2 regions of the Streptomyces manipurensis genome follow, and region 2 is predicted to be linked to the other one. Evidence: predicted binding sites of a transcription regulator. Region 2 holds the regulator's gene; the other holds the start of a gene.
The links. Region 2 encodes HspR, which represses chaperone genes until heat shock. Its sites were predicted from a motif close to TTGAGNNNNNNNNNCTCAA; they were not measured.
Positions count from the first base shown of each region.

Region 1: lon (endopeptidase La) is a predicted target of HspR. The motif match lies at 4,011-4,029, and genes of this name have one in related genera.

Region 1 covers NZ_CP186950.1:4,949,833-4,964,680, forward strand. Annotated here, with positions in the region: gene ACPU2J_RS23055 (TniB family NTP-binding protein) at 1-1,070, opposite strand, end outside; gene ACPU2J_RS23060 (Mu transposase C-terminal domain-containing protein) at 1,067-2,962, opposite strand; gene ACPU2J_RS23065 (TnsA-like heteromeric transposase endonuclease subunit) at 3,091-3,738, opposite strand; gene lon (endopeptidase La) at 4,052-6,448, shown strand; gene ACPU2J_RS23075 (MarR family winged helix-turn-helix transcriptional regulator) at 6,566-7,006, shown strand; gene ACPU2J_RS23080 (protein phosphatase 2C domain-containing protein) at 7,025-7,798, opposite strand; gene ACPU2J_RS23085 (nitrate- and nitrite sensing domain-containing protein) at 8,198-11,323, shown strand; gene ACPU2J_RS23090 (roadblock/LC7 domain-containing protein) at 11,320-11,802, shown strand; gene ACPU2J_RS23095 (DUF742 domain-containing protein) at 11,799-12,188, shown strand; gene ACPU2J_RS23100 (GTP-binding protein) at 12,169-12,798, shown strand; gene ACPU2J_RS23105 (styrene monooxygenase/indole monooxygenase family protein) at 12,802-14,091, shown strand; gene ACPU2J_RS23110 (C40 family peptidase) at 14,013-14,848, opposite strand, start outside.
Region 2 covers NZ_CP186950.1:3,940,094-3,954,941, reverse strand. Annotated here, with positions in the region: gene ACPU2J_RS18320 (CoxG family protein) at 1-524, opposite strand, end outside; gene ACPU2J_RS18315 (polyamine aminopropyltransferase) at 557-2,200, opposite strand; gene ACPU2J_RS18310 (DUF2617 family protein) at 2,336-2,887, opposite strand; gene ACPU2J_RS18305 (hypothetical protein) at 3,212-3,463, opposite strand; gene ACPU2J_RS18300 (pyridoxal phosphate-dependent aminotransferase) at 3,590-4,780, shown strand; gene ACPU2J_RS18295 (glycosyltransferase family 39 protein) at 5,005-6,099, shown strand; gene ACPU2J_RS18290 (YbjN domain-containing protein) at 6,118-6,657, opposite strand; gene clpB (ATP-dependent chaperone ClpB) at 6,815-9,415, opposite strand; gene ACPU2J_RS18280 (pyridoxamine 5'-phosphate oxidase family protein) at 9,552-9,974, shown strand; gene ACPU2J_RS18275 ((2Fe-2S)-binding protein) at 10,101-10,415, opposite strand; gene ACPU2J_RS18270 (hypothetical protein) at 10,412-10,687, opposite strand; gene ACPU2J_RS18265 (helix-turn-helix transcriptional regulator) at 10,772-11,845, shown strand; gene ACPU2J_RS18260 (heat shock protein transcriptional repressor HspR) at 11,918-12,388, opposite strand; gene dnaJ (molecular chaperone DnaJ) at 12,390-13,568, opposite strand; gene grpE (nucleotide exchange factor GrpE) at 13,608-14,261, opposite strand; gene dnaK (molecular chaperone DnaK) at 14,261-14,848, opposite strand, start outside.

The sequences.
Region 1 (14,848 bases), 1.0 Mb from region 2:
CGGGAGCGGGGCTTTTCCGGGGCTGTGAGGGCTTGGGAGCGTTCGGCGGCGTAGTCCACCGGGACCGTCTCCAGAAGGTCTTCTGTGATGCGTTCGCTGCCGTCCTCGATAGCGAGGACGGCAGCGCCCCGGACGAGCTGCGACAGGCTGCCGATCATGCCGCCGGAGCGGTGGTAGAGATACTCGCTCAGACCGGTCAGCGTTCCGGGCTGGTGGTGGTGCAGTCGGAGCATGGACTCCAGGGTGCCGACCAGGGAGTGCCAGGATTCCCGGTCCGTTCCGGAGGCGTAGGAGAACGGGGCGGCGGGGATGACGGTGAATCGTCCGGCGATCTGGCGGCCGCGGGTGCCGGCGAACAGGCCCTGGTCCTCGACATCGATGCCCGCGTAGGCGAAGGTGGCGGGCAGCCGTTCGGCGAAGTACTTCAATTGATCAGAGGCTTCGGCACCTGTCCGAGTGGCCAAGTTCAGGTTGTGCAGCTCGTCTACCAGGACCAGGTCGACATGGACGTGAGCACCAGTTGCGCACACCGCGTTGACGACGTCGGTGATGTTGAAGCGAGTGGGGAAGTCCAGGCCGAAGAACCGGGCGAACTCCATCGCCAGCATCTTCGGGGTAGCGGCCGGCGGGACGGTGACATAGACGACCGGAAGCCGGGAGCCGTCGCGTGGGTGGCGCTTGCGGACAGCGATCTCGTGGGCCCGCCCGAGCTGGGAGAGAGCGGTGGTCTTCCCCGTGCCGGAGGCGCCGCTGATGATGATGCCCCGACGCGCTGAGATCTGCTGGCGGTTGAGCTGGACCAGCAGCCGTGAGGTGGCGATGACCTTCCGGATGGTCGGGGTGTTTACCAGCGGCAAGTCGGCGTGGTAAATCCGGCGAAGGTCGTCGTCGCGCAGTCTTTTCTTCGGCGACAGGGCGCCACGCTGCGTTGCGGTCAGCAGTGAGGGCGGGGACGACTCGTGCTCTACGAAGCGACGCCATCCCTCCTTCGTGGTCAGCGGGCTGTCCGGCGGCAGCTCCGGCTCCGGGGCCTGCTGCGGGACGAAGGAGGTGGGGGAAGGCCTGGTCATAGCCACCTTTCAGCCTCTGCATGGACGTCGAAGACACCGAATGGGATCACCTGGGCCGGTTCGGTGCCGTGGTCGAGCGGTGCGGGTTCGGGGGCCGTTCTCGGTGCGGCTGGCCGATGGGAGGCGGCACCGGCTCGGGTGCGGGCGGCGACCTTCGCCGTGCGGGTGTCCGGGCCGTGCTCGGCGCGGGTGAGGAGTGCGTCCAGGACCCTGGCCACCGCCGCTTCGTTGGCGCTGTCCAGACCGGCCGCGGCGGCCAGGCGGCGCGCGTGCTGCCAGGTGAAATCCGCGAACGGAGCGTTCACCAGCGGAAGATGAACCCAGGGGGCGGTAATCCAGCCCTGCTGGGTGCGGACGAACACCTGGGACAGGTCGTAGGGGTCGTAGTGCACCTCCCAGAGCCCGCGCTTGGCCACGTTGCCGGAATGCTGACGCCGGTGCGGTCCCAACTCGGCGCATTCGTAGGTGCGGTAGTTGATCCGGATGCCGTAGTCGTTGATCGCGCGCCAGGCCACCGGCAGCAGTTCGAGGTAGTCCTCGCCGCGCAGGGTCAGCGGCAGGTAGCCGCAGGCGGCGACCAAGGAGGTGTATTTGTCGTTCGGTGACATCGCCCTCTTCGGGCGGAACGGATCGCGCAGAGCATCATGTGGCCTGGCCTGCCATCCGGCCAGAAGCCACTCGTCTAGCAGGTCCTGGAGTTCGGGGATCGTCCAGGCCGCCTGTTCCTCGACCCGTTCACCGCGGCGCGAGACGTTCGCCCCGGTATAGCCGGGAAGGTGCTGGACGAACAGTGTGTTGATCGCGGAGAACGTGGCCTCCACGATCGCTTTGTCCGTCGGCGTGCGAGGGCGTGATCGTTGTACTGAGATGCCGAGCCGGTCGCAGGCCCGAATGAAGGTGTCGGAGATGAACACCTTCCCGCCGTCGATGACGACGGTGTCTGGCACGATCACCGGTTTCGCCGCAGCCTGTTCCATTCGCGCGTCCACGTCCAGCAGCCGCCGGTGCGGCATCCGCGAGGCCGCCATCCGCAGTGCGGCGGACCAGCCCGGTCGCATTGGTTCGGGCACCAGCATCTTCGCCAGCAGCAACGAGGCGTCCACCGCCTTGGTGCCCACCGGCCGCAGCACCGCGGCGCAGATCGTTCGGGTCGCGACATCGATCGCGATCGTCAGATCCGCGCGGGCAGTGAGCCCCGAATCGAGCACCACCATCACGTCCAGCGGAGTGGAGTCGATCTGTACTTGTTCTCCGGGCCGGTCCGCGAAAGTCGGCGTGAACGGCCCCTCGGGTCGGTTCGCCGTCTGCCGCCGTGTGACTGCTGAGCCGAAGGTGTGCCTGCCCGTGGAGAGCGCGTCGATCAGCTTGTAGAAGGTGCTTTTGCCCGGCAGCGGCACCACCCCCTCGCCATGGGTGACCTCCACCATCTTGACCACACGGCGGATCAACCGGGAGCGGGTTCCCGTCGAGGTGAGCGTCTCAGCGTCCAGGGCCTCGCGGATCGCCGCGACCAGCCGGACATCGGCCTGCCCGGTCACCTGTGACATCCGCACCAGCCGCTGATCGACCAGCCCCCACAACCCCTGCTGGGAATAGCGCGACCGCTTGCCCATCACAGTGCGCAGGCTCACCCCCAACTCAGCAGCCTTTGCCCGCGCTCGCTCCAGAAGCGCACGGTCCTGTGGGTCGTACTCGGGCCGCGGTGGCGTGCCCGGGGCGGCGCTGGGCGGCAGTCCGGTATCGACTTCCACGATGTGGCGTTCCCACTCGCGCGCGGCTGTCTGAACGGCCTCCGGCAGCGTCGCCAGCAAGCCGGACGGCTCCAGTGCGGGCAGCGGCTCGGTGCCGGTGACCGAGAAGTCCGGCGAGGACATCAGGTGTGAGGCCAACATCACCGATTCCGCCCCGCTGTCCGAGCGCAGCCGCACCGACGTCCCCGCCAGGCCCACCACCTGATGGTCATCGCCGTCGTAGGTGATCCAGTCCCCGGGCCGTAGCACCGAGGTACCCCGGCCGGCCGTCACCGTGCGGATCCGGACGACACCAGCGATTCCGCATGCAGCGGCACCGACACGTCCACCGCCAGGTCGTGCAGCCAGAGCAGATGGAACAGCACCGGCAGCACCGAGACCGGGTCTCCCACTTCTGTTGCGCCGCTGACCAGCGGACGCGGCTCGGCGAACACATCCCGTAGGGCCACGGCGACCGGCTCCAACCGGTGCCGCGGGTGGCGATATCCCGCCAACCACCTCACATTGCGCACCGTGATCGCGTCAGGCGCTCCCACCAGCCGGAATTCCCATCCCGCCTGGTCACAGGCCGCCTGTGTCGCCGCGAACTTGGCCCAGTCCCTCGGTTTGCGGCGGTCTGCGGGGCGGCAGTCGATCACCACTGCCGAGCCGTCGTCACGGCGTACGAAGTAGTCCGGTGCGTGCGAGACGCCCTTGCCCTTTTCCGAGGCCCAGAACAGCCAGAAGGGCTGGGAGGACACCCCCACCACGGTCGGGTCGAAATCCAGCAGCATCACGTGATCGCGCTCCAGCCAGGACTCGTACCCGATGTGCCCGCCGACCGTCGCTGACCACCACAGCCCTGGCAGGTGGCGCTGACCCTTGTACGACTTGAATCCGCGTACCGGCGCCGAGTCCTCGAACCGCACCGCCCACACATCCGCCAGCGGACGCCGTAGCTCCGAACCGCCCGGCTCGATGTACCCGACCTCGAATCCGTACGGGGGAGGGCCCGCTGTACCGCCCTGGACGACATCCAACACGCGATCCACGACCTGCTAACTGAGCACCCCGATGCAAGGTCACGCAGTCCGATGCAAAGTCACATGCAGCTTTGGCCTGGAAAGTGCAGCGTCTACCCGGATGAGACACCCGAACCCGTTCGCCCCGGGCGAACAGGCTTCGGGGAACATCAGGAGGCGCACATGCATTGAGTCGGCATAGCTCAACTTCACTGCCGGAGGGAAGATCATGGCTTCGACGCCCGCAACGCTCACTCTGCCCGTGCTGCCGCTCGACGACGAGGTCGTGCTGCCCGGGATGGTCGTCCCGCTGGACCTCTCCGACCCCGAGGTGCGCGGCGCCGTCGAGGCGGCCCAGGCCGCCGCGGGGAGCGGGAAGCCCCGGGTCCTCCTCGTCCCGCGCGTCGACGGCACGTACGCGGGCACCGGTGTGCTCGGGACCGTCGAGCAGGTCGGCCGGCTCTCCGACGGCGATCCCGGGGCCCTGATCCGCGGCCGCGGGCGCGTCCGCATCGGCGCCGGGACCACCGGCCCCGGCGCCGCGCTGTGGGTCGAGGGCGAGACCGTGGACGAGGCGGACCCCGAGCCGCTGCCCGGCGCCGTCGCCGAGCTGGTCAAGGAGTACAAGGCGCTCGCCACCAGCTGGCTCAAGAAGCGCGGAGCCTGGCAGGTCGTGGACCGGGTCCAGCAGATCGAGGGCGTGTCCGCCCTCGCCGACAACTCCGGCTACTCGCCGTTCCTGACGGTCGGCCAGAAGGTCGAACTGCTGGAGACCGCCGACCCCGTCGCCCGCCTCCGGCTCGCCGTCCAGTGGCTCGGCGAGCACCTCGCCGAGCAGGACGTCGCCGAGTCCATCGCCAAGGACGTCCAGGAGGGCGTCGACAAGCAGCAGCGCGAGTTCCTGCTCCGCCGCCAGCTGGACGCCGTGCGCAAGGAGCTGCGCGAGCTGAACGGCGAGAGCGACGGCGAGGAGTCCGACGACTACCGGGCCCGCGTCGAGGCCGCCGACCTCCCCGAGAAGGTGCGGGAGGCGGCCCTGAAGGAGGTCGAGAAGCTGGAGCGGGCCAGCGACCAGAGCCCCGAGGGCTCCTGGATCCGCACCTGGCTCGACACCGTCCTCGAACTGCCCTGGAACGAGCGCACCGAGGACGCGTACGACATCCGCGGCGCCCGGGCCGTGCTCGACGCGGAACACGCGGGCCTCGGCGACGTCAAGGACCGCATCACCGAGTACCTCGCCGTCCGCAAGCGCCGCGGCGACCGCGGCATGGGCGTCATCGGCGGCCGCCGCGGCGGGGCCGTGCTCGCCCTGGTCGGACCTCCCGGCGTCGGCAAGACCTCGCTCGGGGAATCGGTGGCGCACGCGATGGGCCGCAAGTTCGTCCGCGTCGCCCTCGGCGGCGTGCGCGACGAGGCCGAGGTGCGCGGCCACCGCCGCACCTACGTCGGCGCCCTGCCCGGCCGGATCGTCCGGGCGATCAAGGAGGCCGGGTCGATGAACCCGGTCGTGCTGCTCGACGAGATCGACAAGGTCGGCTCCGACTTCCGCGGCGACCCCGCCGCGGCCCTGCTCGAAGTCCTCGACCCGGCCCAGAACCACACCTTCCGCGACCACTACCTGGAGGTGGAACTGGACCTCAGCGACGTCGTGTTCCTGGCCACCGCGAACGTCCTGGAGGCCATCCCCGAAGCCCTGGCCGACCGGATGGAGCTGGTCCGCCCCGACGGCTACACCGAGGACGAGAAGGTGGTCATCGCCCGCGACCACCTGCTGCCGCGCCAGCTGGAACGCGCGGGCCTCGCCGCCGACGAAGTGGTCCTGGAGGACGACGCCCTGCGCAGGCTGGCGGGGGAGTACACCCGCGAGGCCGGCGTGCGCACCCTGGAGCGCTCCCTGGCCCGCCTGCTGCGCAAGGTCGCCGCACAGCACGAGCTGGGCGAGCGGGACCTGCCCCTGCGCATCGCGGCCGACGACCTGCGCGGCCTGATCGGGCGCCCGCACCACGTGCCGGAGTCCGCCCAGGACCCGGCCGAGCGGCGCACCTCGGTCCCCGGCGTGGCCACCGGCCTCGCGGTGACCGGCGCGGGCGGCGACGTGCTGTTCGTGGAGGCCTCGCTGGCCGACCCGGAGACGGGCGCGGCCGGCCTGACCCTCACCGGCCAGCTCGGCGACGTGATGAAGGAGTCGGCGCAGATCGCCCTGAGCTTCCTGCGCTCCCACGGCGCGGAGCTGGAACTGCCGGTCGCCGACCTGAAGGACCGGGGCGTGCACATCCACTTCCCGGCCGGTGCGGTGCCCAAGGACGGCCCGAGCGCGGGCATCACCATGACCACCGCGCTCGCCTCCCTGCTCTCGGGACGGCAGGTGCGCACGGACGTGGCCATGACCGGCGAGGTCTCCCTGACCGGGCGGGTCCTGCCGATCGGCGGGGTCAAGCAGAAGCTGCTGGCCGCGCACCGGGCCGGGCTGACCACCGTCATCATCCCCAAGCGGAACGAGGCCGACCTCGACGACGTCCCCGCCGAGGTGCTGGAGGGCCTGGAGGTGCACCCGGTGACCGACGTGCGCCAGGTCCTGGAACTGGCCCTGGCGCGGGCGCAGGAGCCGGTCGGCGCCGCCGCCTGACGGCCCCCCGTGCGGCCCGGGTGCCCCCTCCGGCGGGGCCCCGGGCCGCCGGCCCAGCCGCTGCGAAATACTGGCCCCCACCCACCGGGGTGCCTGACGGCGGAGAAGGAGCGGGACGTGCACGGGAGTGAAGACCAGGAGTTCCTTGCCCTGGAGCGGGAGCTGTCCGTCTTCCTCCGGCGGGCCCGGGCGTCCTCCGGCGAGATGGCCCGCGAGCTCCACCCCGAGCTGGAGCCCGCCGCCTACGGACTCCTCGTACGGCTGGAGGCGGCGGGCCGGCAGCGCGCCACCGACCTCGCCTCCTACTTCGGCGTCGGCAAGGCCACCATGAGCCGGCAGCTGCGGGCCCTGGAGACCCTCGGCCTGGTGGCCCGCGAACCGGACCCCGCCGACGGCCGGGCCTTCCTGGTCGGGCTGACGGAGGAGGGCCGCGAACGGTTCCTGCGGGTCCGGGGCGCGCGGCGGGAGCAGTACATGCGCAAGCTCGCCGGCTGGGACCGCGGAGAGGTGGCGGAGCTGGCCCGCCTGCTCCACCAGCTCAACGCCGGCGCGGAGTAGGCGCACCGCGCGGGGCCGTCAGAGCTCCGCGTAGACCGCCGACGCGTCGTCATGGCGCTTGTGGCGGGCCGGCGGCCGGTCCGGTTCGGACTCGATCGCGCGGACCCGGTCGATCAGCGCCCGCGCCCCCTCCTCGCGCAGGACCCCCAGGCAGTCGGCCCAGTCGCCCTGCCCGAACGTGTCCGTCCAGCGGCTCGCGCCGTCCGTCAGGGCCGCCACGGCCCGCACCCGCTCCCGGGGTGTGCGCCCCGTGACCGCCCGGCCCGCCACCGCCGGGTCCGCCGCCGCCGTGAAGAAGCCGCCCTCCGCGTTGCGCAGGGCGTCCGTCGCGGCCGTCGAGCGCAGCACCTCCCGCGGGATCCGGTCCAGCCGGTCGTCGAGGACCGCGCTCACGCCGCCCCCGGGCGCCTGGAGGAGCAGGACGGAGTCCGAGAGCACGAGGTGCTCCACGGACGCGTCGTCCCAGCGCACCACCACCACCGTGGCCTGCGGCGTGCGGACGTGAGAAAGGTCACAGGTGTCGCGGTGGGCGTCGGCCGTGGCGCGGACGGACTCGGCGAGGATCCGGTCCAGCGGCAGGTCCCGGCGCGACCCGGACAGTTCGGTCAATCGGCCGCCGAGTCGCGTCACGAACCACGGGACGCCGTGCACGCACCCGTCGCCGCCGCCCGGTGGCGTGACCCCGTCCAGGACGACCAGGACGCCGCCGCCCGAAGCGGGGATCGCCGCCGACAGCCAGTCCTCATTGGGGCGTTCCCGATTCCCGGGCGCCGTGGCGAGGTCGATGCGCATACGGACATTCTGCCGCGCGACGGCCTGAAAAGGGGCCATGGTCCGTACCAACTCGGCGGAGGCTTCGCCTCCTGCCCGCCGCCCGCCCGGACGCGGCCGCCCGCGGACCGCGGTGGCGGCGCGGCCGATGTGGGCGGGCATACTGCCAAAGGCCCCGGCGATCTTTCAACCACCTGTCCATGACGGCGCTCTGGGGCATGCTGCCCGAGTTGGTGGCCAACTCATCCGTGATGTTCACTCGTTCGAGTGGCCGGGTGGGCGATGTGCGGCTCTCTCCCCAACACGCTGCAAAGGTCTGAGGCGGTACGAGGGGGCAGGGGGCGTTTACTTGTTGACCGGCCGTTACCTCGGCCACACGAGTAGACGAGCACAAGCACACGTACAGGATTGCGAGCACCGGTGCAGAAGAAGCGGTCTCGGAAGAACGGCACCGCCGCCGACGGCCCGGCCCCCGCAGGACGCCGCGTCCGCGTGCGCAGCCGACTCGTCGTCGGCGTGGCCGTCGCAGGACTCACCGTCCTCGCGGCCGGCACTCCCGCCGTCGTCACCGCCGCGCGGGAACTGAACGACTCCCAGCGGCTGGTCACCCTCGCGGACCAGAACCGTCACGTCCTCACCCTCACGCACGTCCTCGCCGACGAGCGGGACGCCGTGGTCGAGTACGCCGCCAAGGGCCGCCCCGAAGCGGCCCGGGCCACCCTCCAGGACCGCATCCTGCGCACCGACCGGCAGACCGCCGAGGCCGCGGCCGAGGTCGACGAGCCGCTCGCCATGGTCCTCTCCCGCATCGCGCCCGTCCGCACCGAGGCCGTCGGCGGCAAGGGCACCGCCCTCGCCGCCCACCAGGCCTACACCGGCCTCATCACCGCCCTCCTCGCCCCCGGTGACCGGCTCGCCGAACTCACCCCGCCGCGCGCGGAGGCCGCCCTCCTCACTACCCGCCCCCTGGCCCCTCTCGGCCAGGCCGTGGAACAGGCCTCGGCCACCCGCGGACTGCTCCTCGGCGCGCTGGCGGTCCCCCGCGGGGACCAGCCCTCCGGCTCCGCCGCCGTCGACGAACTGACCACCGCCGCCCAGCGTTCGCGCGTCCGCGAACAGGCCGCCCTCGACGACTTCGCGCGGGCCGCCCGGCCCGACGTGCGCCAGACCCTCACCGCCACCGTCACCGGCCCCGAGGTCAAGGCCGCCGAGGACCACCTCAAGCGGCTCACCGACCGGCCCACCCTGAACGCCGCCGACCGCAAGACCGACGGAGCCGCCGTCGGCGCCGCGCTCACCGCCCGCATCGACCGGATGCGCACCGTCGAGTCCACCCTGGCGGGCCAGCGCGCCACCGCCTTCGCGACCCTGCGCGACGACGACGTGACCCGGCTCGAAATCCTCGTCGGCGCGCTCGGCCTGCTCTTCCTCGTCGCCGTCGGCTTCTCCACGGGCGTGGCCCGCTCCCTCACCCGGCCCCTGTCGGTGCTGCGCCGCGGCGCGGAACGCCTCGCGACCCCGGAAGGCTCCGTCGAACCTGTGCGGTTCACCGGCCGCAACGACGAGTTCGCCGAAGTCGTCCGCCACCTGAACGCCGTGCGCGACCAGACGGTCTCCCTGCACACCCGGATCGCCGGCCTCGACGCCGACCGGCGCCGCCTCATCGGCCGCAACGAGGCGCTCTCCTCCGGCCGCGAGGTGCTGGAAGAAGAACTCACCGCGCTGCGCGAGGGGCTGGACGAACAGCGCCGCATCATGTCGACGACCTCCGTCTCGCTCTCCCTGCGCACGCTCGGCCTGGTGGAGCGCCAGCTCGCCGTCATCGAGGAACTCGAATCCAGGGAACAGGACCCGGACCGCCTGGCCACCCTGTTCAAGCTGGACCACCTCGCGACGGTCATGCGCCGCCACAACGAGAACCTGCTGGTGCTCGCCGGCCAGGAACACGGTCACGGGCAGGGCCTGCCGGTCGCCCTGGTCGACGTGATGCGGGCCGCCGTCAGCGAGATCGAGCGCTACGAGCGCGTCGACCTCACCGCGCTGCCCTCCTACACCCAGGTCGCCGGGCACGCCGCCGACGACATCTCGCACGTGATCGCCGAACTGCTGGAGAACGCCACGACGTTCTCGCCGCCCGAGGTCAAGGTCAAGGTGTCCGGCTGGACGCTGGACTCCGGCGACGTGGTCATCTCCGTCGTCGACGAGGGCATCGGTGTCAGCGGCGACCGGCTGCAGGCCCTGAACGAGCGCCTGTCCACGCCCGAGGCCTACGACGAGGAGCCCGAGGAGGAGCACGGCCTCGGCCTCGGCCTCTACGTCGCCGGACGCCTCGCCGCACGGCACGGCGTGACCGCCGAACTGCGCGCCGGACGGCACGGCGGCACCGAGGCCCTCGTGGTCGTCCCCGCCGCCCTGCTGCCCGCCACCCCGCCCGTCTCCCCGGTCCACACCCTGGCCACGCCCGGCGCGCCCGCGCTGCGACTGCCGGGCGTCATAGCGGAGGCGAACGAGAACACCCTGCACTCCCGGCGGCGCGGAGCGCACGCCGCTCCCGAGGCGGGCGCCGACGTCGGCGACCTCCCGGCCGCGGAAGCCGTTCCGGCCGACGAACCGGCCGCGGAAGCCCTTCCGGTCACCGACCCGGCCGCCGGCCCCGGCCCGGAAACGGGCGCGGCGCCCGACGCTGCCCCGGAGACGGGTGAGCTCGCCGCCGACACCGCCCCGGCCGCGGACGCGGACCGGGATGCCGAGCCGCTCCCGGACGCCCACCCGGCCGCGGAAGCGGGCCCCGGCACGGATCCGGCGCAGGACTCCGGTCCGGCCGCCGCGCCGTTCCCGGCCGCCGACCCGGAGCCGGGCTTCGCCCCGCAGCCGGGCTCCGGGCCGGCGGACGGGGCCGTGCCTCCGGCCGACCAGGTGTTCACCGTCCCCGCACCCGCCGCCGAGCCGGCCCCGGAACAGGTGCCCGCCCCCGCCGAGGAACTCCTCGCCCGGGTGGTCCCCGACACCACCGCCGACCCGCAGCTGCCCCCCGCCGAGCAGGTGTTCGTCGCGTCCCCCGCGGCGGCCCCCGCCGAGGAGCTGCTCGCCCGCGTCGTCCCCGGCACCACCGCGGAGACCCCGGCCGAGCCCGCCCCCAACGCGGAACCGGACGCCGCCCCCGTGGCCGACGTACACCCGGCCGCGCCGGAGGCGGAGCCGCACAGCCACACCCCGGCCGAGGGCAACTGGCTGCCCCGTCAGGGCAGTCACCCCGCAGACCCCGCCGACGGCCCGGCAGCCGTCACCGACAAGGGCCTGCCCAAGCGGACCCCGCGCGCCGTGGCCGCCCCCCGCGCCGAGGCCGCACGACCCCAGCCGCCGCGCCGCGTCGACGCCGAGGACCTGCGGCGCCGCCTCGGGGGCTTCTACCAGGGAGCCCAGGACGGACGGCGCGTCGCCGCCGCCGAGCTCGCACAGGAGAACGGTCCCGAACAGGGGCGGGACCGCCGGCAGGGACAGAGCAAGACCGACCAGGGGGACAGCGCACAGGAGGCACGCACATGACCGCGCCCAGTACGTACGGACTGAGCACCCAGGCCCGCAACCTGCAGTGGCTGCTGACCGACCTGGTCGAGGAGGTGCCCGGCGTCAACTCCGTCGCCGTGGTCTCCTCGGACGGGCTGCTGCTCCTGTCATCCGACCCCGGAGCGGGCGGCGCGGGCGAACCGCAGGGCAAGGCGAAGGGGCCGCGCGGCGCCTCCGCCGACCTCGCCACCATCGTCTCCGGCCTCGGCAGCCTCACCACGGGAGCCGCCGCCCTCATGGAGACGGGCGCCGTCAAGCAGACCATGGTGGCGATGGAGCACGGCAGCGTCTTCGTCATGGCCATCAGCGACGGCTCGCTGCTCGGCGTGCACGCCACGCCCGACTGCGACATGGGCGTCGTCGCCTACCACATGGCCCTGTTCGTCGGCCGTGCCGGCCACGTCCTGACCCCCGAAGTCCGCAGCGAGCTGCGCCAGTCGATGGAGAACACCCCGTGAGGAGCCCGGCCTCGGACCGCCTCCCGATACGCGGCGCCGACCGCCGCCCGGCCCGGGTCCGCCCGTACTCCCTCACGGGCGGCCGGACCCGCTTCACCCAGGTCCTCCAGGTCGAGACCTTCGTCGCAGCCCTGGACACCAAGGCGTCGGAACCGCAGAAGCCCGACCGGATGCCCGAGATGCCGGCCATCGTCGAGGTCTGCCGCCGCATGCGGACGATCGCCGAGATCTCCGCACTGCTGAAGCTGCCGCTGGGCGTGGTCCGCGTCCTCGTCAGCGATCTCGCCGACCAGGGACGGATCCGTGTCTACGGCACGGGCCACGGCCCCGGCCGGCCCGAACGCGCGCTGCTCGAAAGGGTGCTCGGTGGTCTTCGCCGTCTCTGACAAGTCCGTGGTCGACGACGAGCCCGTCCAGCCCTGGCAGTACGACCGCTCCCGCGCGCCCGTCGCCGTCAAGGTGCTGGTCGCGGGCGGCTTCGGCGTCGGCAAGACCACCTTCGTGTCCTCCGTCTCCGAGATCACGCCGCTGCGCACCGAGGCGGTGATGACCCAGGCCAGCGTCCCCACCGACGACCTGTCCGGTACCCCGGACAAGGCCACCACCACCGTCGCCATGGACTTCGGCCGCGTCACCCTCGACGACGACCTCGTCCTCTACGTGTACGGGACGCCGGGCCAGGAACGCTTCTGGTTCATGTGGGACGACCTGGTGCGCGGCGCCATCGGCGGGCTGGTCATGGCCGACACCCGCCGGCTGCGCGACTGCTTCCCCGCCCTCGACTACTTCGAGAGTTCCGGGCTGCCGTACGCCGTCGCCGTCAACCACTTCGACGGCTCGCAGTCCTACGAGCCGGACGACGTGCGCGAGGCGCTGAGCGTTCCGCCGCACGTCCCCGTGGTGATCATGGATGCGCGGGAGCGCCGCACGGTGGTCGAATCCCTGCTGGCGCTCGTGGGCCACGCCCTCGACAGCACTCCCGAAGAGAGGACCTGAGAGATGCGCAGGATACTCGTCGTCGGAGCCGGCCAGTCCGGTCTCCAGCTCGCCCTCGGGCTCCAGGCCAAGGGGTACGAGGTCACGCTCATGTCCAACCGGACGGCGGACGAGATCCGCTCCGGGCGGGTCATGTCCACGCAGTGCATGTTCGACACCGCGCTCCAGCACGAACGCGACCTCGGGCTCGGCTTCTGGGAACAGCAGGCCCCGAAGATGGAGGGCCTCGGGGTCTCGGTCGCGGGACCCGACGGCACCCGCGCCGTCGACTGGCTGGGCCGGCTCAAGGGCTACGCGCAGTCCGTCGACCAGCGCGTGAAGATGGCCGGCTGGCTGGACGTCTTCGTGCAGCGCGGCGGACAGCTCGTCATCCACGGCGCCTCCGTCGCCGACCTCGACTACTTCACCCGCAGTCACGACCTGGTGCTGATCGCCGCGGGCAAGGGCGAGCTGGTGTCGCTGTTCGGCCGGGACGCGGCACGCTCGCCGTACGACAGCCCGCAGCGCGCGCTCGCCGTCTCCTACGTGCACGGCCTCGGCCCGCGCCCCGAGCACCCCGGCACCGAAGCCGTCCGCTGCAACCTGGTCCCGGGCGTCGGCGAGTTCTTCGTCATGCCGACCCTCACCACCTCCGGCAGGGCGGACGTCCTCTTCTGGGAGGGCCTCCCGGGCGGTCCGCTGGACGTCTTCCGCGGGGTGACCGACCCGGCCGAGCACCTGGCCCTCACCCTCGGGCTCATGGAGACGTACACGCCGTGGGAGTACGCCCGGGCGACGAAGGTCGAGCTGACCGACGCGGGCGCCACCCTCCAGGGCCGCTACGCCCCCGTGGTCCGCAACCCCGTCGGGCGGCTGCCCGGCGGCGGGCTCGTCCTCGGTGTCGCGGACGTGGTCGTCGCCAACGACCCGATCACCGGCCAGGGGTCGAACTCCGCCTCCAAGTGCGCCGCCTCGTACCTGTCGTCGATCCTGATGCACGGCGACAAGCCGTTCGACGAGGCGTGGATGAAGGCGACGTTCGACAAGTTCTGGTTCACCACCGGCAAGCCGGTGACCCAGTGGACGAACGCGATGCTGGGCGTCCCGCCGGAGCACGTCCTCAACCTGATCGGCGCCGCCGGGCAGCTCCAGCCGGTGGCGGATCGATTCGCCAACGGCTTCGACAACCCGGCCGACTTCGACGGCTTCTTCTACGACCCCGAGGACGCGGCCGACTACCTTGCCGAGGTGTCCGCGGCCGCGGGCTCGGGCGCCTCCGCCGGAGCATCCGCGGGGGACTCCTCCGCGGAGTAGCCGGCGTCGTCCCCCGCCGCGGCCGGGCCGGTGGCCTCCGGCAGCCGCGGCGGGGTGAACTCGGCGAGCGGCGTCCCCTCCGGGTCCGGCCGTACGGCCCCCAGCAGCGGGTTCGCGGCGATCGGCGACACCTTGACCACCGCACCGGGGCGGGGGGCCTGGATCACCTTGCCGTCCCCGACGTACAGGCCGACGTGCGTGGCCTTGGGGAAGTACACCACCAGATCACCCGGCCGCAGCCGGTCCAGGGGCACCCGGGTCAGCCGCGCCCACTGCTCCTGGCTGGTGCGCGGGATGGACCGCCCCGCGTGGGCCCAGGCCTGCGAGGTCAGCCCCGAGCAGTCGAAGGACCCCGGCCCCTCGGCGCCCCACACGTACGGCTTGCCGATCTGGGCCGCCGCGTAGGCGAGGGCGGCGCCGCCCGCGGCCGTCGGGGTCCCCGTACGGGCGGGCAGCCGGCCCGAGTCCACCAGGCTGCGCTGCGCCGCGGCCGTCTCCTCGGCCTCGCGCGCCCCGAGCCGGGCGAGCTGCTCCGGCGTCAGCGAGGACAGCAGCCGCTCCACCTGCTTCAGCTGTGCGGACACCTGTTCCTTGTGGGCCTTCTGCCGGGCGGCCAGCGTCTGGCGGGTGTCCAGCGCCTCACGGGCCCGCAGGGCGAGCGCGTCGGCCTCCCGTTCGCTCCGCGTGAGCCGGCGCAGCGCGGCGGCCCGCCGGGCGCCCTCGCGGGCGGCCAGCCGCCGTTCCTCCAGCGCGGCCC
Region 2 (14,848 bases):
TCCTCCGCGCGCTCGGCCTCCTCGGCCGCCTCGCCCTCCGCCACCGGGTCGTCGACCCCGGACGCGGAGCCGGCGGCAGGTGAGGCGGATCCGGCGGTGGCCCCGGCGGCCAGCCGGTCGGCGGCCCGGTCGAGGAGCCGCTGCACGGCGGTGGCCGCGGCCTCGGGGGTGAAGGCGGCGGCGCGGCCGTCCGCGGTGGCCGCGCCGGTGAAGTCCAGCCGGGTCCCGCCCTCGGCCGGGGTCAGCCGCAGTTCCAGGGAGAACTTCACGGTCCCGCTGCCCCGCACCTCCGTGCCCTCACCCTCAAGGGTGAAGTGCTCCGGGTCCTGTTCGGTGACGTCCGCGGTGCCCCGGTAGGTCACGGTGCTCGCGCCGACCCGCACCTTGAGCCGGCCGGCGAACGGCCCGCTCCCGGCGTCGGCGTCCTGCTGGATCCCGGGCACGCACCGGGCGGCCCGGGCGGGGTCGCGCAGCACGGCGCGGAGGTCTTCTGCCGGTACCGGAACGAACACCTGATGCTCCATGCGGTCGAGCCTACGGCCTGGAGCGCACGGGGTCACGAATACCGCGGGTGCGGCAGCGTCGAGGGGGGAAGTCCCCCGAGGCGGGTGCGTTCCGCGTCGCGCGCCGCGTCCTGGAGGGATCCGGTCGACAGCGAAAGCAGTACGGGAGCGGCGCGGTCGACGCGCAGCGGGGGGACGGCGTCGCGGGCGGCCAGGACGAAGCCCCAGTCCTGCGGCGGTGTGGCGATCGCCCCGAGGGGGCTGCGGTCGGGTCCGGCGGCGAAGCCGGTGAGCCGGCCGCCCGCGCTGTAGGGGGCGGTGTGCAGACCGGCGGCGCGGAGGGTGGAGTCGACGGTCCAGTACGTGCGCGGGCGCGTGGTCAGAGGTCCGGCGTGCACGGCCATCCGGCCCCCGGGGGCCAGGGCCCGCGCGGCCAGCCCGTAGAACTCCTGCGAGTACAGCTTGGTGCTGGGGGTGATGCCCGGGTCGGGGAGGTCGGAGACGATGACGTCGTACCGCTCGCGGGCGGCCGGGCCCCGCAGCCAGTGGAAGGCGTCCTCGGTGACGACGGCCAGCCGCGGGTCCTCGTAGGCGCGGGCGTTGAGCGCGGAGAGCATCGGGTCGGTGCGGGCGACGCGGACCACGCCGGGGTCGAGCTCCACGACGGTGACGTCGGCGACGTCCCGGTAGCGGAGCACCTCGCGGGCGGCGAGCCCGTCGCCGCCGCCGAGGACCAGGACCCGGGTGCGCCGTCCGGTCATGGCCGGATGGACCAGCGCCTCGTGGTAGCGGTACTCGTTGTAGCCGCTGACCCGCAGGCGCCCGTCGAGGTAGAGGTCGAGCGAGCGCGGGGAGCCGGTCGCGGGACCGGTGAGGACCAGCTCCTGCACGCCGGTCCGGACGGCGACCCGCACCTCCCCGCCGTAGACGGCGCGCCGGGCCATCCGCTCGAAGTCGTCGGCGAGGACGGTCGCGGAGGCCAGGACGGCGAGGACGGCGAGGTTCACCACGATCAGCAGCCGGCGGCAGCGGCGGCTCAGGTCGCCGTGGAAGAGCCACAGGACCAGCCCGCCCCCGGCGATCGCGTTGACGGTGCCGGTCAGCATGGCGCCGGTGAGCTGCCCGAGCACCGGCAGCAGCAGGAACGGGAAGGCGAGGCCGCCGATGAGGGCGCCGACGTAGTCGGCGGCGAACAGGTCGGCGACCGCGCCGCCCGCGTCCTGCCTGCGGATGCGCTGGATGAGGGACATCAGCAGCGGGATCTCCGCCCCGATGAGCACCCCGATGGCGAACGAGAACGCGATGAGGACCGGGCGGGACTCCCCCAGCCAGGCGAAGCTCGCGTACAGCGCCATGGCGGACAGGCCGCCGAGCAGGGCGAGCCCGGCCTCGACGGCGGCGAATCCGAAGGCGGGCCGGTGCCGCAGGCGCTTGGCGAGCAGCGACCCGACGCCCATGGCGAAGACCATGACGGACAGCACGACCGACGACTGGGTGACGGAGTCCCCGACGAGGTACGCGCCGAGGGCGAGGAGCTCCAGCTCGTACACGAGCCCGCAGGCGGCACAGACGAACACGGTGGCCAGGACCAGGAGCCGGCCGGTCCGGGGCCGTACGGGCAGGGCGGCCGGGACGGTCGCGGCGCCCCGCGGCTCGGGGGACGGGAGCACCCGGCGCGGGACGGAACGGTCGATCATGCAGCGAACCGTACGTCACCGCCCACGTACATCCGGTCACCCACATGGGTGCAACTGACGTACCGATCCCACCAGTTGGAGTAACCGCACCGCAGGTCCGCGCCCCGCGCGGACCCCCGGGACACCACCCGCCTCCTACAGCAGCGCGGGCGTCTCCCGCGCCGCCGGGGCCACCGCGTCCGCCCGCGCCGCCCCCACCCGGGTCCGGGTGGCCACCAGCTGGCCCTCCTGCGGGTACGCGTGCCAGGTGCGCCAGCGCACCTGGCCCTCGTGGCGCTGCGCGAGCATGGCCGTGAAGGCGTGCGGGCTCCCGGGAAAGGTGCCCGCCAGCCCGTTCGGGTGGTCCGCGACCAGGGCGAGCAGCTCCTGCGCCCGTCCCGCGAAGGACCCGCGCGACAGCGTCTCCACCCGCGCGGCGAACTCGTACTCCCAGTCGCCCACCTGCTTCGCGACGCCGAGCGGCAGCGGCGTGCTGCTCCCCGGCATACAGGCGACCGTCTCCGAGCAGAGCACGTCCCGTTCCTCCAGCAGCACCTGGTGGGAGGCCCCGAGCAGGCGCAGCTCGACCTTCGCACCCGAGAGTTCGAGGTTCAGTACGGCCAGGGCGGGCAGCCGGTCCCGACCCAGGGCCCAGGCGAGGTCGGCTGCACGCGTGTCGGTGTAGGAGGTCTGGAGGGTCGTGAGCATGAGTCGGCTCCGCAAACGCGCGAGGGAGAGGGGCCGGGCCCGCCAGCGGTAGCAAGCACGGGTGGGGGGAATCCGGCACGGGTCCACAGGAAGTCCCGGGAGGTCCGGGGACTGGTCTACTCAACCGAGGGAATCATGAAATGCACGGCGCTCCCCTCGTTTTTACCCAACTTGACGGGGTTTACATCCCCCCGGGGGCTCGGCAGTTCACGTGTTCAACACGGCGCTTCCCGCGCGTCGGGATGCACGGGCAGAAGAGAGGGCGCCGGACGGCGCAACGGCCGTCGGGCGCCCCGGTCGGCGGCGGCTCCCGCCGCCGACGTGTCAGCTGGAACCGCCGCACCCTCCGCCGCCCCCGCAGGAGGAGGACGACCCGCAGGACGACGAGGAGCCGCAGCCCCCCGAGGATCCCCCGTCGCCCGCCCACCAGCTGGAGCCGGAGCCGGAGCTGCGCCTGCGCGAACGGTGCGGACGCGAGCCCGCCCGGCCGGCCCGGGACCGGACCAGCCGGCTCAGGGCGAAGACGGCCAGCAGGCCCACCGGAACCACGACGAGTGCCACCAAGACGAACGTCATGTCCGCCCCTCTCTCACGCCCCGGTCCTCCCGGGGAGCGGGATCCCCGCGTCCCGCGTGGAGTGGGGATTCCCGGGGCCCGCACGGCCCAAAGCACACTTGAGCAAGTCCAGAGGTTGCCCGCAGGATGACGCCCATGAGCGCACCTGTGAGCAGCGACCGCCCCTTCCTCAACCGCCGTCTGGCGTCCTTCGGCACGACGATCTTCGCGGAGATGTCGGCGCTGGCCGCACGCACCGGTTCGATCAACCTCGGCCAGGGGTTCCCCGACACCGACGGCCCCGCGCAGATCGCCGAGGCGGCCTCCCGCGCGGTCCTGACGGGCCTCGGCAACCAGTACCCGCCCGGCCCGGGCGTCCCGGAGCTGCGCACCGCGATCGCCGCGCACCAGCAGCGCTTCTACGGCCTGGAGCACGACCCCGACACCGAGGTCCTGGTCACCGCGGGCGCCACGGAGGCCATCGCCGCCTCCCTGCTGGCCCTCCTGGAACCGGGCGACGAGGTCATCGCCCTGGAGCCGTACTACGACTCCTACGCCGCCTGCATCGCGATGGCCGGCGCCACCCGCGTGCCCGTCACCCTGCGCCCCGACGGCGGGCGCTTCGTCCTCGACCTGGACGAGCTGCGGGCCGCCGTCACCCCGCGCACCCGGCTGCTCCTGCTGAACACCCCGCACAACCCGACGGGCACCGTCCTGACCGCGGACGAGCTGACGGCCATCGCCGCCCTCGCGGTGGAGCGCGACCTGCTGGTGGTCACGGACGAGGTGTACGAGCACCTGGTCTTCGAGGGCTCCCACCTGCCCCTGGCCGGCTTCCCGGGCATGCGCGACCGCACGGTCACCATCTCCTCGGCCGGCAAGACCTTCTCGTTCACCGGCTGGAAGGTCGGCTGGATCACCGCCCCGGCGGAGCTCGTCGCGGCGGTCCGCTCCGCGAAGCAGTTCCTCACCTACGTCTCCTCCGGCCCCTTCCAGTACGCCATCGCCGAGGCCCTGCGGCTGCCCGACGACTACTACGACGCCTTCCGCGCCGACCTGGCCGCCAAGCGCGACGTCCTCGCGGACGGCCTGGCCGCGGCCGGGTTCGAGGTCTACCGCCCCCAGGGCACGTACTTCATCACCACCGACATCACCCCGCTCGGCGAGAAGGACGGGCTCGCCTTCTGCCGCGCCCTGCCGGAGCGCTGCGGGGTGGTCGCCATTCCCAACCAGGTCTTCTACGACGACAAGTCCGCCGGCGCCACCCAGGTCCGCTGGGCGTTCTGCAAGAAGGCGGAGGTCCTCCAGGAGGCCGCGGACCGGCTGCAGCGGCTCTGAGGTGCAGCCGCGCGTGCCCGCCCGCTCACCCGGAGTGTTCGATTTCACCGGAGGTTCCGGGGTCATTCACCCCCGGCGGGACGCCCGGCGATCTATGGTGCCCGGGGTGCTCCGGATCCGGACGGGTGTTCATGGACAGCGCGGGAAAGTCGGGGGAGATGACGGCGACGGGCAGTGCACCGGTTTCCGTGCGGCCGCGGCCGCAGTACCTCCGGACCGCCGGCGTGCCCGCCGCCGTGATCGCGCTCGGGGTGTTCGCGGCCGTCCGGCTGGCCGGGGCGGTGGTGCTGGCCGGCGCCGCGCTCTGGGCCGGCCGCAGCCCCGTGCGGGTGCTGGGGCACTCCTGGGACTCCGTCTGGTACCTCGCCATCGCCCGGCATGGCTACGGCCGCACGCAGATGTGGCCGGTCACCGGGCTGGTGCAGAGCGACTACGCCTTCTTCCCGCTCTATCCGCTGCTGGTGCGGCTGACCGGCGGCGGCGAGTGGGGGGCGCTGTTCGTCTCCTGGACCGCCGCCGCCGTGGCCGCGGTCGGCGTGTACCGGGTCGGCGAGCTGGTGGCCGGGCGGAGGGTGGGGGTGCTGCTGGTCGCCCTGTGGTCGGTGGTCCCGCACGCGGTGGTGCTCACCCTGGCCTACACGGAGCCGCTGCTCGTCGCTCTCGCCGCCTGGTCGCTGTACGCGCTGCTGCGCGAGCGCTGGACGGTGGCGGCCCTGCTGGCCTCCGTCGCCGGGCTGACCCGCCCGACCGGGATCGCCGTGGCCGCGGCCGTGTCCGTCACCGCCCTGCACGCCCTCCTCACCCGAAGATCCCGGGGGCCCGCCGTGTGGGCGGCCGGGGTGCTCGCCCCGGCGGGCTGGCTTGCGTACGTGGCGGCCGTCGGGGTGCACCGCCGCGACCCGGCCGGCTACTTCGACGTCCAGCGCCAGTGGGGCTCCCGCTTCGACGGGGGCGGCTACGTGCTGAACCAGGTCTGGCGGGTGCTGAGCGGCGGCCCCGTCGCGCTCGCCACCGCCGTCACCGCGGCACTGCTCGGGGCGGCCCTGCTGCTCGCGGTGCTGCTGCTGGTGCGGCGGCCCGCTCTGCCGCTGCCGCTGCTCGTCTACACCGCCGTACTGCTGGTGATCGGCATCGGCGGGGCGGGCTACTTCGAGTCCAAGCCGCGCTTCCTGCTCCCGGCGTTCCCGCTGCTGCTGCCGCTGGCGGCCGTCATGGCAAGAGCCCGGCCCCGCTCCGCGGTCGTGGTGACCGCGGGGCTGGCCGGGCTCTCGTACGCCTACGGGGTGTACCTCCTGGTCATCGCCAAGATGCCCCTGTGACGGCGGCGCGGGCGGGGGTCAGTTGTCCCCGCCGTCCTTGTCCTCGCCGTCGCCCGAGTCGATGTCCTGCTCGAGGCCGAGCTGCTCCGTGAGCCACTTGTCGAACTCGATGGAGGCACGGACCCAGCTGACCGTGGAGGACACGAAGTGCTCCAGGTTCACGCCGGTGCCGATCAGCATCTGCGCCTCGCCGATCAGGCGGACCGAGCCGTCGTCGTGGGTGTGGCTGTAGACCTTGGGCCACAGGGTGCGGCGGTTCCAGTCGTCGATCGACTCGAGGAGCTGGGGCTTCTCCTCGATCTTGTGCGGACGGTCATAGAAGGTCCGCACCGAGAAGACCTGCTGCTCCGCCTCACCGCGGAACATGAAGTACGTACGGAACTCCTCCCACGGCGCCGCGAGGTCACCCTCGTCGTCGACGACGTACTTGAGCTCCATCTGCTCGAGCAGCTGCTTGACCAGATCCTGGTCGGGGACGACGGGGCCCGCCGGTCCTGTGGCCTGCGGATCGGGCTGCTGCCCTCCGAAGTTCGGAATCGAGGCCGGGTCGATGCTCACCGTGTATTTCCCTTCGTGCGGATACCTGCATCCTCCCCCATCCCGCCCACCCCGTGTCCAGCCCGACGGCCCCGGATCCGCTCCGGGCGGACAGGGGTGCACCCCGCGCACGTTCCTGTACGCGGGGTGCACCGGCGGCGCCCTGCCGCGGGGATGCTCAGAGGGCCTTGCCGACCAGCAGGTCCCCGTCCGCCACGTCGACCCGGACGGTGTCCCCGTCGCGGACCTCGCCGGAGAGGATCTCCTTCGCCAGGCGGTCCCCGATGGCCGTCTGGATCAGGCGGCGCAGCGGGCGCGCTCCGTACGCCGGGTCGTTGCCCTGCTCGGCCAGCCAGGCCAGGGCGGCCGGGGTGACGTCCAGGGTGAGGCGCCGGTCGGCGAGCCGGCGGGCCAGGCGGCCGATCTGCAGCTCGGCGATGTGCGCCAGCTCGTCCCCGCTCAGGGCGGAGAAGACCACCAGGTCGTCCAGGCGGTTGAGGAACTCCGGCTTGAAGCTCGCCCGGACCACGTCCAGGACCTGCTGCTTCTTCCGTTCGGCGGGGGTGGCCGGGTCCATCAGGAACTGGCTGCCCAGGTTGGAGGTCAGGATGAGGATGGTGTTGCGGAAGTCGACCGTACGGCCCTGGCCGTCCGTGAGGCGGCCGTCGTCGAGGACCTGGAGCAGGATGTCGAAGACCTCCGGGTGGGCCTTCTCCACCTCGTCCAGGAGCACCACGCTGTACGGGCGGCGGCGGACGGCCTCGGTGAGCTGGCCGCCCTCCTCGTAGCCGACGTAGCCGGGCGGGGCGCCGACGAGCCGGGCCACGCTGTGCTTCTCGGAGTACTCCGACATGTCGATGCGGACCATGGCCCGCTCGTCGTCGAAGAGGAAGTCGGCGAGCGCCTTGGCCAGCTCGGTCTTGCCGACGCCCGTCGGGCCGAGGAAGAGGAACGAGCCGGTCGGCCGGTCCGGGTCGGCGATGCCGGCGCGGGTGCGGCGCACGGCGTCGGAGACGGCCCGCACGGCCTCGGTCTGGCCGATCAGGCGGCGGCCCAGCTCGTCCTCCATGCGGAGCAGCTTCTGGGTCTCGCCCTCCAGCAGCCGGCCGGCGGGGATGCCGGTCCAGGCGCCCACCACGTCCGCGATGTCGTCCGGTCCGACCTCGTCCTTGACCATGGTGTCCTTCGAGCTGCCGGCCTTGGAGGCCTCGGCCTCCTCCTCCGTGGCCTCGGCGAGCTCGCGCTCCAGGGCCGGGATCTCCCCGTAGAGCAGCTTGGAGGCGGAGTCGAAGTCGCCGTCGCGCTGGGCGCGCTCGGCCTGGCCGCGCAGGTCGTCCAGGCGCTCCTTGAGCTCGCCGACCCGGTTGAGGGACTGCTTCTCCTTCTCCCAGCGGGCGGTCAGGCCGCGCAGGTCCTCCTCGCGGTCGGCGAGGTCCTTGCGCAGCTTCTCCAGCCGCTCGCGGGAGGCCGGGTCGGACTCGTTCTTGAGCGCGAGCTCCTCCATGCGCAGCCGGTCCACGGAGCGCTGGAGCTCGTCGATCTCGACGGGCGAGGAGTCGATCTCCATGCGGAGCCGGGACGCGGCCTCGTCGACGAGGTCGATGGCCTTGTCGGGCAGGAAGCGGGAGGTGATGTAGCGGTCGGAGAGGGTCGCCGCCGCCACCAGCGCGCTGTCGTTGATGACGACCTTGTGGTGGGCCTCGTAGCGGCCCTTGAGTCCGCGCAGGATGGCGATGGTGTCCTCGACGGAGGGCTCGGCGACCAGCACCTGCTGGAAGCGCCGCTCCAGCGCCGGGTCCTTCTCGATGCGCTCGCGGTACTCGTCGAGGGTGGTCGCGCCGACCATGCGCAGTTCGCCGCGGGCGAGCATGGGCTTGAGCATGTTGCCCGCGTCCATGGCGGAGTCGCCGCCGGCGCCCGCGCCGACGACCGTGTGCAGCTCGTCGATGAAGGTGATGATCTGGCCGTCGCTGGACTTGATCTCTGCGAGGACGGTCTTCAGGCGCTCCTCGAACTCGCCGCGGTACTTGGCGCCCGCGACCATCGCGCCGAGGTCGAGGGAGACCAGCCGCTTGTTCTTGAGGGACTCGGGGACGTCGCCCTTGACGATGCGCTGGGCGAGCCCCTCGACGACGGCGGTCTTGCCGACGCCGGGCTCGCCGATCAGCACCGGGTTGTTCTTGGTGCGCCGCGAGAGCACCTGCACGACGCGGCGGATCTCGTGGTCGCGGCCGATGACGGGGTCGAGCTTGCCGTCGCGCGCGGCGGCCGTGAAATCGGTGCCGAACTTCTCCAGGGCCTTGTACTGGCCCTCGGGGTCGGGGGTGGTCACCCGCCGTGCTCCTCGTGCGTTCTGGAAGGCGTCCAGCAGCTTCTTCGCCGTCGCGCCCTGGGCGGAAAGGACCTCACCGGCCGCGCCGCCCTTGGCGGCGATGGCGATGAGGAGGTGTTCGGTGGACAGGTACTCGTCGCCGAGCTTGCCCGCCTCGGCGTCGGCCTCGGCGAGTACGGCGAGCAGCTCGCGGGTGGGCTGCGGGGGCGCGACCGTGGAGCCGGTGACGCTGGGCAGCGCGGCGAGGATGCGCTCGGCGCCGGCCCGGACGGCGGCCTGGTCGGCGTCCGTGGCGATCAGGAGGTCGACGACGTTCTCGTTGTCCTCGCCGGCGAGCAGGGCCAGCAGCAGGTGCGCGGGGGTCAGGTCCGCGTGGCCGTCCTTCACGGCCCTGCCGGTGGCCGCGTTCAGCGCGTCCCGGCTCTTGTTGGTCAGCTCGGCGTCCACTGCCGTATCTCCTCTCCCGGAGGGTTGTGCACAGTCTGACAGAGTCAGCGTATGCAAAGTTGAGTCTATTCCACTCAAGACATCTGAGGGGCCAACTCCGGCGAAACATTCCGGCCCGGCGCCGTACGCTTCGGCCATGTCCCATGACGTACTCAACCCGACGCCCGAGTACCTCGCCTTCTGGCGGGAGCGGCACGTCTGCACGCTGACCACCCCGCGGCCCGACGGGACCCCGCACGTGGTGCCGGTGGGCGTGACCTACGACCCGGAGGCCGGCCTGGCCCGGGTGATCAGCAATCGGCACAGCAAGAAGGTCCGCAACGTCCTGGCGGCGCAGTCCGGCCCGGAGGGCGGGGCGCGGGTGGCGGTGTGCCAGATGGAGGGGCGGCGCTGGGCCACGCTGGAGGGCCGCGCGGTGATCCGCACGGACGAGGCGTCGGTCGCCGACGCGGTGGCGCGTTACGCCGAGCGGTACGGGCGGACGCCCTCGCCCAATCCCGACCGGGTCGTCATGGAGATCGCCGTGGACCGGACCATGGGGTCCCGCGCGATCCGTTGATCCTTCATCTTGTCCGGATCAGGCACTGGACGCGCACATCACAACGGCGCCATCGTGGTCAGGTCCACGATGGCGCCGTTGTGTGGGGGTAGCACCTGAGCGATCTGCAACGACGGGGGAATCGCTTCAGGCACTGCGGGGGGTGGCGGTGGTGATGTCGGGTTCGAAGAGCTGGTGGTCGCGCTGGTCGAGATTGACGAAGACCATCCCGTAGCGCACCTCGCAGCGGACGGGCTGCGGTGCGCCGCGCGGGCGGCGCAGGCACCGGTAGGCACGTACGTCCTCGTCCTCCTCGCGCACGATGACGATCGGCTGGCCGAACAGGGTGACCATCAGCGAGTCGCCGGGGTGGGGGACGGCGGTCGCGAGGTCGATGAACTGCCAGCCGGAGCGGTAGGCCGACGCCATCTCGCGGCGGAAGCCGCGGTCGTCGGGGGTCATGCGGACACCGTCACAGGAGCCTCGGTCCAGCCGGTATCGCCCTTGCCGCCCAGCTCGGCACTGGTCCAGCCGGTGTCCGCGTACTTGCCCACGGGTGCCGTGGTCCAGCCGGTGTCGAACTCCGTGCTCGTCAGGGTCGTACCCCGACCGTCCCTAGCGCTCCCCGCGTCACTTTCGACGGCGCTGACTGCCCCAAAAACCGCAACGGCGGAGAAACCTATGGCAAGCACCGAGCGAAGCATTCTCTTGTACATGGTCGGCTTCGTCCTCACTTGATGGAATCCTCTCCCCCGCGTGTCAGACGATGGCTCATTCAGGCACGTCAATGCCATGGGGACGATGCATCATGTTCTTGCATGTTCAGGACCCTGGGGGGTGGAGATTTGACGCATAACCGGACAATGGCGACACATCCCCACCCCGTCACGTCCATGTGCGCCGAGGGGACGCGGCTCTACGCGGCCGCGCTGAGCACCGGCCGGATCGCCCGGGGCGAGATCAAAAACGCCCCCTGCCTGCTGGAACTCGCTCTTCTGCAGCCCGACCCGGACGACGCGAACCAGCTGCGACCGGTTCCCCCGTCCGTCGCACTGGCCCAGCGGCTCCATCCGATTGAACGCGAGATCCAGGACCGCCGACGCAGCGCTGTAGATCTCACCGACACTTTCGAGCCTTTCCTCGCCATCAGCGCGCAGAGCCCGGCCGACACCCATGCCATCACGGTGCTGGAGGGTTTCGAAAGGATCAACGCCGCACTCAACCTGGCGACGGCCGAATGTCATACGGAGGTCCTGACGGTCCAGCCCGGCGGAGCGCGGCCCTCCGAGGCCCTCACCCAGGCCCTGGAACGCGACCAGCCGTTGATCGACCGTGGGGTCAGCATACGGACCCTGTACCAGCACACCGCACGGCACAGTCAGGGCACGCTCGCCTACGTGGACCGGATATCCACCGGGAAGGTGGAGATCCGCACCCTCGAGGAGCTGATAGAGCGCCTCATCATCTTCGACCGCACCGTGGCCTTCATCCCGGTCAGCGACGACCGCCGGGTCGCCCTGGAGCTGCGCCACCCGGGCCTGGTCGACTACCTCATCAAGGTGTTCGAGCAGCTGTGGCACCGCGCCGTGCCCCTCCAGGAGGAAGTGACCTACCGCAGCACCCCCGGCGGCATCACCGGCGTGCAGCGCAGCATCGCCCAGCTCCTCATCGAGGGCCACGTCGACGAGGCCATCGCCCGCCGCCTCGGCATGAACGTGCGCACCTGCCGGGCCCACATCGCCAAGCTCGCGACGACACTCGGCAGCGGCAGCCGGGCCCAGCTCGGCTACCTCATCGCCCAGTCGGGCATCCTGGGCCGCCCCTCTGCCCCGTCGCTGTGCGAACCGGAGCACGGGCCCCACGCGTCCGGCCCCGGCCCCGAGGACCTCTAGGACGCCCTCAGGCCCCGCCCCGGGAGGGGCGGGGCCTGAGGGCGTCACGAACGGGGCGCGAGGGCCGGCCGGTCAGTCCAGCGGGCGCTTGGGGCTCGGCCGCCAGACCACCAGGGCGCTGCCCGGCTGCGGCGGCTGGTACGGGACCAGGTCGCGCCGGTACGAGGCGTGCACCTGGGCCTCGCGGGCCCGCAGGGTGGCGGCAGCACCGTCCACCGCGGCGGAGAGCTCGGCGACGCGCTGCTGGAGCGCGGCCACCTGGTTCTCCAGTTCGATGATCCGCTTGATGCCGGCCAGGTTGATGCCCTCGTCCTGCGACAGCGCCTGCACCGTGCGGAGCAGCTCGATGTCGCGGGCCGAGTAGCGCCGGCCGCGGCCGGCCGTACGGTCCGGGGAGACCAGGCCGAGGCGGTCGTACTGACGCAGGGTCTGCGGATGCAGACCGGAGAGCTGGGCGGCCACCGAGATCACGTAGACCGGGGTCTCGTCGGTCAGTGGGTAGGCACCAGTGCCGGAACGGGACTGTCGTCGGCGGCCGTCCATGTCATGCTCCCTTCGCGGACTCGAACAGCGCGGAGCGCGGGTCCTGCGACTCCGTCGCCTCGCGGTACATCTCCAGCGCCTCGCGGGCCTTGTCCGACAGCTCCGTCGGAACCGCCACCTCCACGGTGACCAGCAGGTCGCCGCGGGTGCCGTCCTTGCGGACCGCCCCCTTGCCGCGAGCCCGCATCGTACGCCCGTTCGGGGTACCCGGGGGAAGTTTCAGCGTGACGGACGGGCCGTTCAGGGTCGGGACCCTGATGTCGGCACCGAGGGCGGCCTCCGCGAAGGTGACCGGGACGGTCACCGTCAGGTTGTCGTCCTTGCGGCCGAACACCGGGTGCGAGTCGACGTGCACGACCACGTAGAGGTCGCCGGCCGGACCGCCGCGCTCGCCCGGAGCGCCCTTGCCGCGCAGCCGGATCCGCTGGCCGTCGGAGACGCCCGCCGGGATCCTGACCTGCATGGTGCGGGAGCTGCGGGCCCGGCCGCTTCCCTTGCAGATGTCGCAGGGGGTCTCCGCGATCAGCCCGCGGCCCTTGCAGTCCGCGCAGGGGTCGGTCAGCGAGAAGCCGCCGCCGCTGCCGCGCGAGACCTGGCCGGTGCCGACGCAGGTCGGGCACACCCGGGGGGTGCCGTTCTTGTCGCCGGTGCCCGAACAGGCCTTGCAGGGGGCCTGCGAGGACATCCGCAGCGGGACGGTGGCACCGTCCACCGCCTCCGTGAAGGAGAGGGTGACCTCCGACTCGACGTCCTGGCCGCGGCGCGGCTGGGCGCGGGTGCCCGCACCGGGGCCGGCGCCGCGGTTGAAGAGGCCGCCGAAGACGTCGCCCAGGCCGCCGCCGAAGCCGCCGGCCTGACCGCCCTGCTGGGTGCCGCCGAAGAGGTCGCCCAGGTCGAAGTTGAACGAGCCGCCGCCGCCCGGCCCGGGGCGGAAGCCACCGTTGCCGAACAGCGCGCGCGCCTCGTCGTACTCCTTGCGCCGCTTGGGGTCGCCGAGGACGTCGTTCGCCTCGGAGATCTCCTTGAAGCGCTCCTCGGCGGAGGCGTCGCCCTTGTTGGCGTCCGGGTGGAACTCGCGCGCGAGCTTCCGGTACGCCTTCTTGATCTCGGCCTCGGTGGCGTCCTTCGGGACACCGAGGACCTTGTAGTAGTCCTTCTCGACGAAGTCCTTCGTGCTCATCCCCGGTGTCCCTCCTCCCGTGCCTCTACGTGTGGTGCATCAGCCCTTGTCGGGGGCATCCGCGTCCTTGTCCGACGGCGTCTCGCCCTCCGCGGACTCGGACTTGGGGGCCGCGCCCGGCTGGGGCTCGGCCACCGCGACCCGCGCGGGACGGATCGTACGCTCGCCGATCCGGTACCCGGGCTGCAGGATCGCCACGCAGGTCGTCTCGGTGACGTCCGGCGCGTACGAGTGCATCAGGGCCTCGTGGACCGTCGGGTCGAAGGGCTCGCCCTCCTTGCCGAACTGCTGCAGGCCCATCTTGGCGGCGACGGTCTCCAGCGATTCGGCCACCGACTTGAAGCCGCCGACCAGCTCGCCGTGCTCCCGCGCCCGGCCGATGTCGTCGAGCGTCGGCAGCAGCTCCGTCAGGAGGGACGCGACCGCGATCTCCTTGACGGTGATCCGGTCCCGCTCCACCCGGCGGCGGTAGTTCTGGTACTCCGCCTGGAGCCGCTGGAGGTCCGCGGTGCGCTCGTTGAGCGCGGTGCGGGCCTGGTCCAGCTGCGCCAGGAGGGCCGTGTCCTGTGCGTCCCCGGCCGGGGCCGCCTCACCCTCCGTGGAGGAGTCGGCGGCCTTCGGCTCGGCGTCGTCCGAAGCGGCGTCGGCGGGGACTTCGGGCTTCTCGTCGAAGCCCGGGGTCTCCTCCGGCATCAGGCAGCGCCGCCCTTCGGCTTCTCGTCGTCGACGATCTCGGCGTCGACGACGTCGTCGTCGGCCTTGGCCTGGCCCGCGTCACCCGCGGCGCCGGCGGCACCCTGGGCGGCCTGGGCGTCGGCGTAGATCGCCTGGCCGAGCTTCTGGCTGACCGCGGCGAGCTTCTCGGTCGCGGTGCGGATCTCGGCCGTGTCCTCGCCCTTGAGCTTCTCCTTCAGCTCGGCGACGGCCGTCTCGACCTCGGTCTTGACCTCGGCCGGGACCTTGTCCTCGTTGTCCTTGACGAACTTCTCCGTCTGGTAGACGAGCTGCTCGCCCTGGTTGCGGGACTCGGCGGCCTCCTTGCGGCGCAGGTCCTCGTCCGCGTACTGCTCCGCCTCCTGGCGCATGCGGTCGACCTCGTCCTTGCCGAGCGAAGAGCCGCCGGTGACGGTCATCTTCTGCTCCTTGCCCGTGCCGAGGTCCTTCGCGGTCACGTGCATGATGCCGTTCGCGTCGATGTCGAAGGAGACCTCGATCTGCGGGACGCCACGCGGGGCCGGCGGCAGGCCGGTCAGCTCGAACATGCCGAGCTTCTTGTTGTA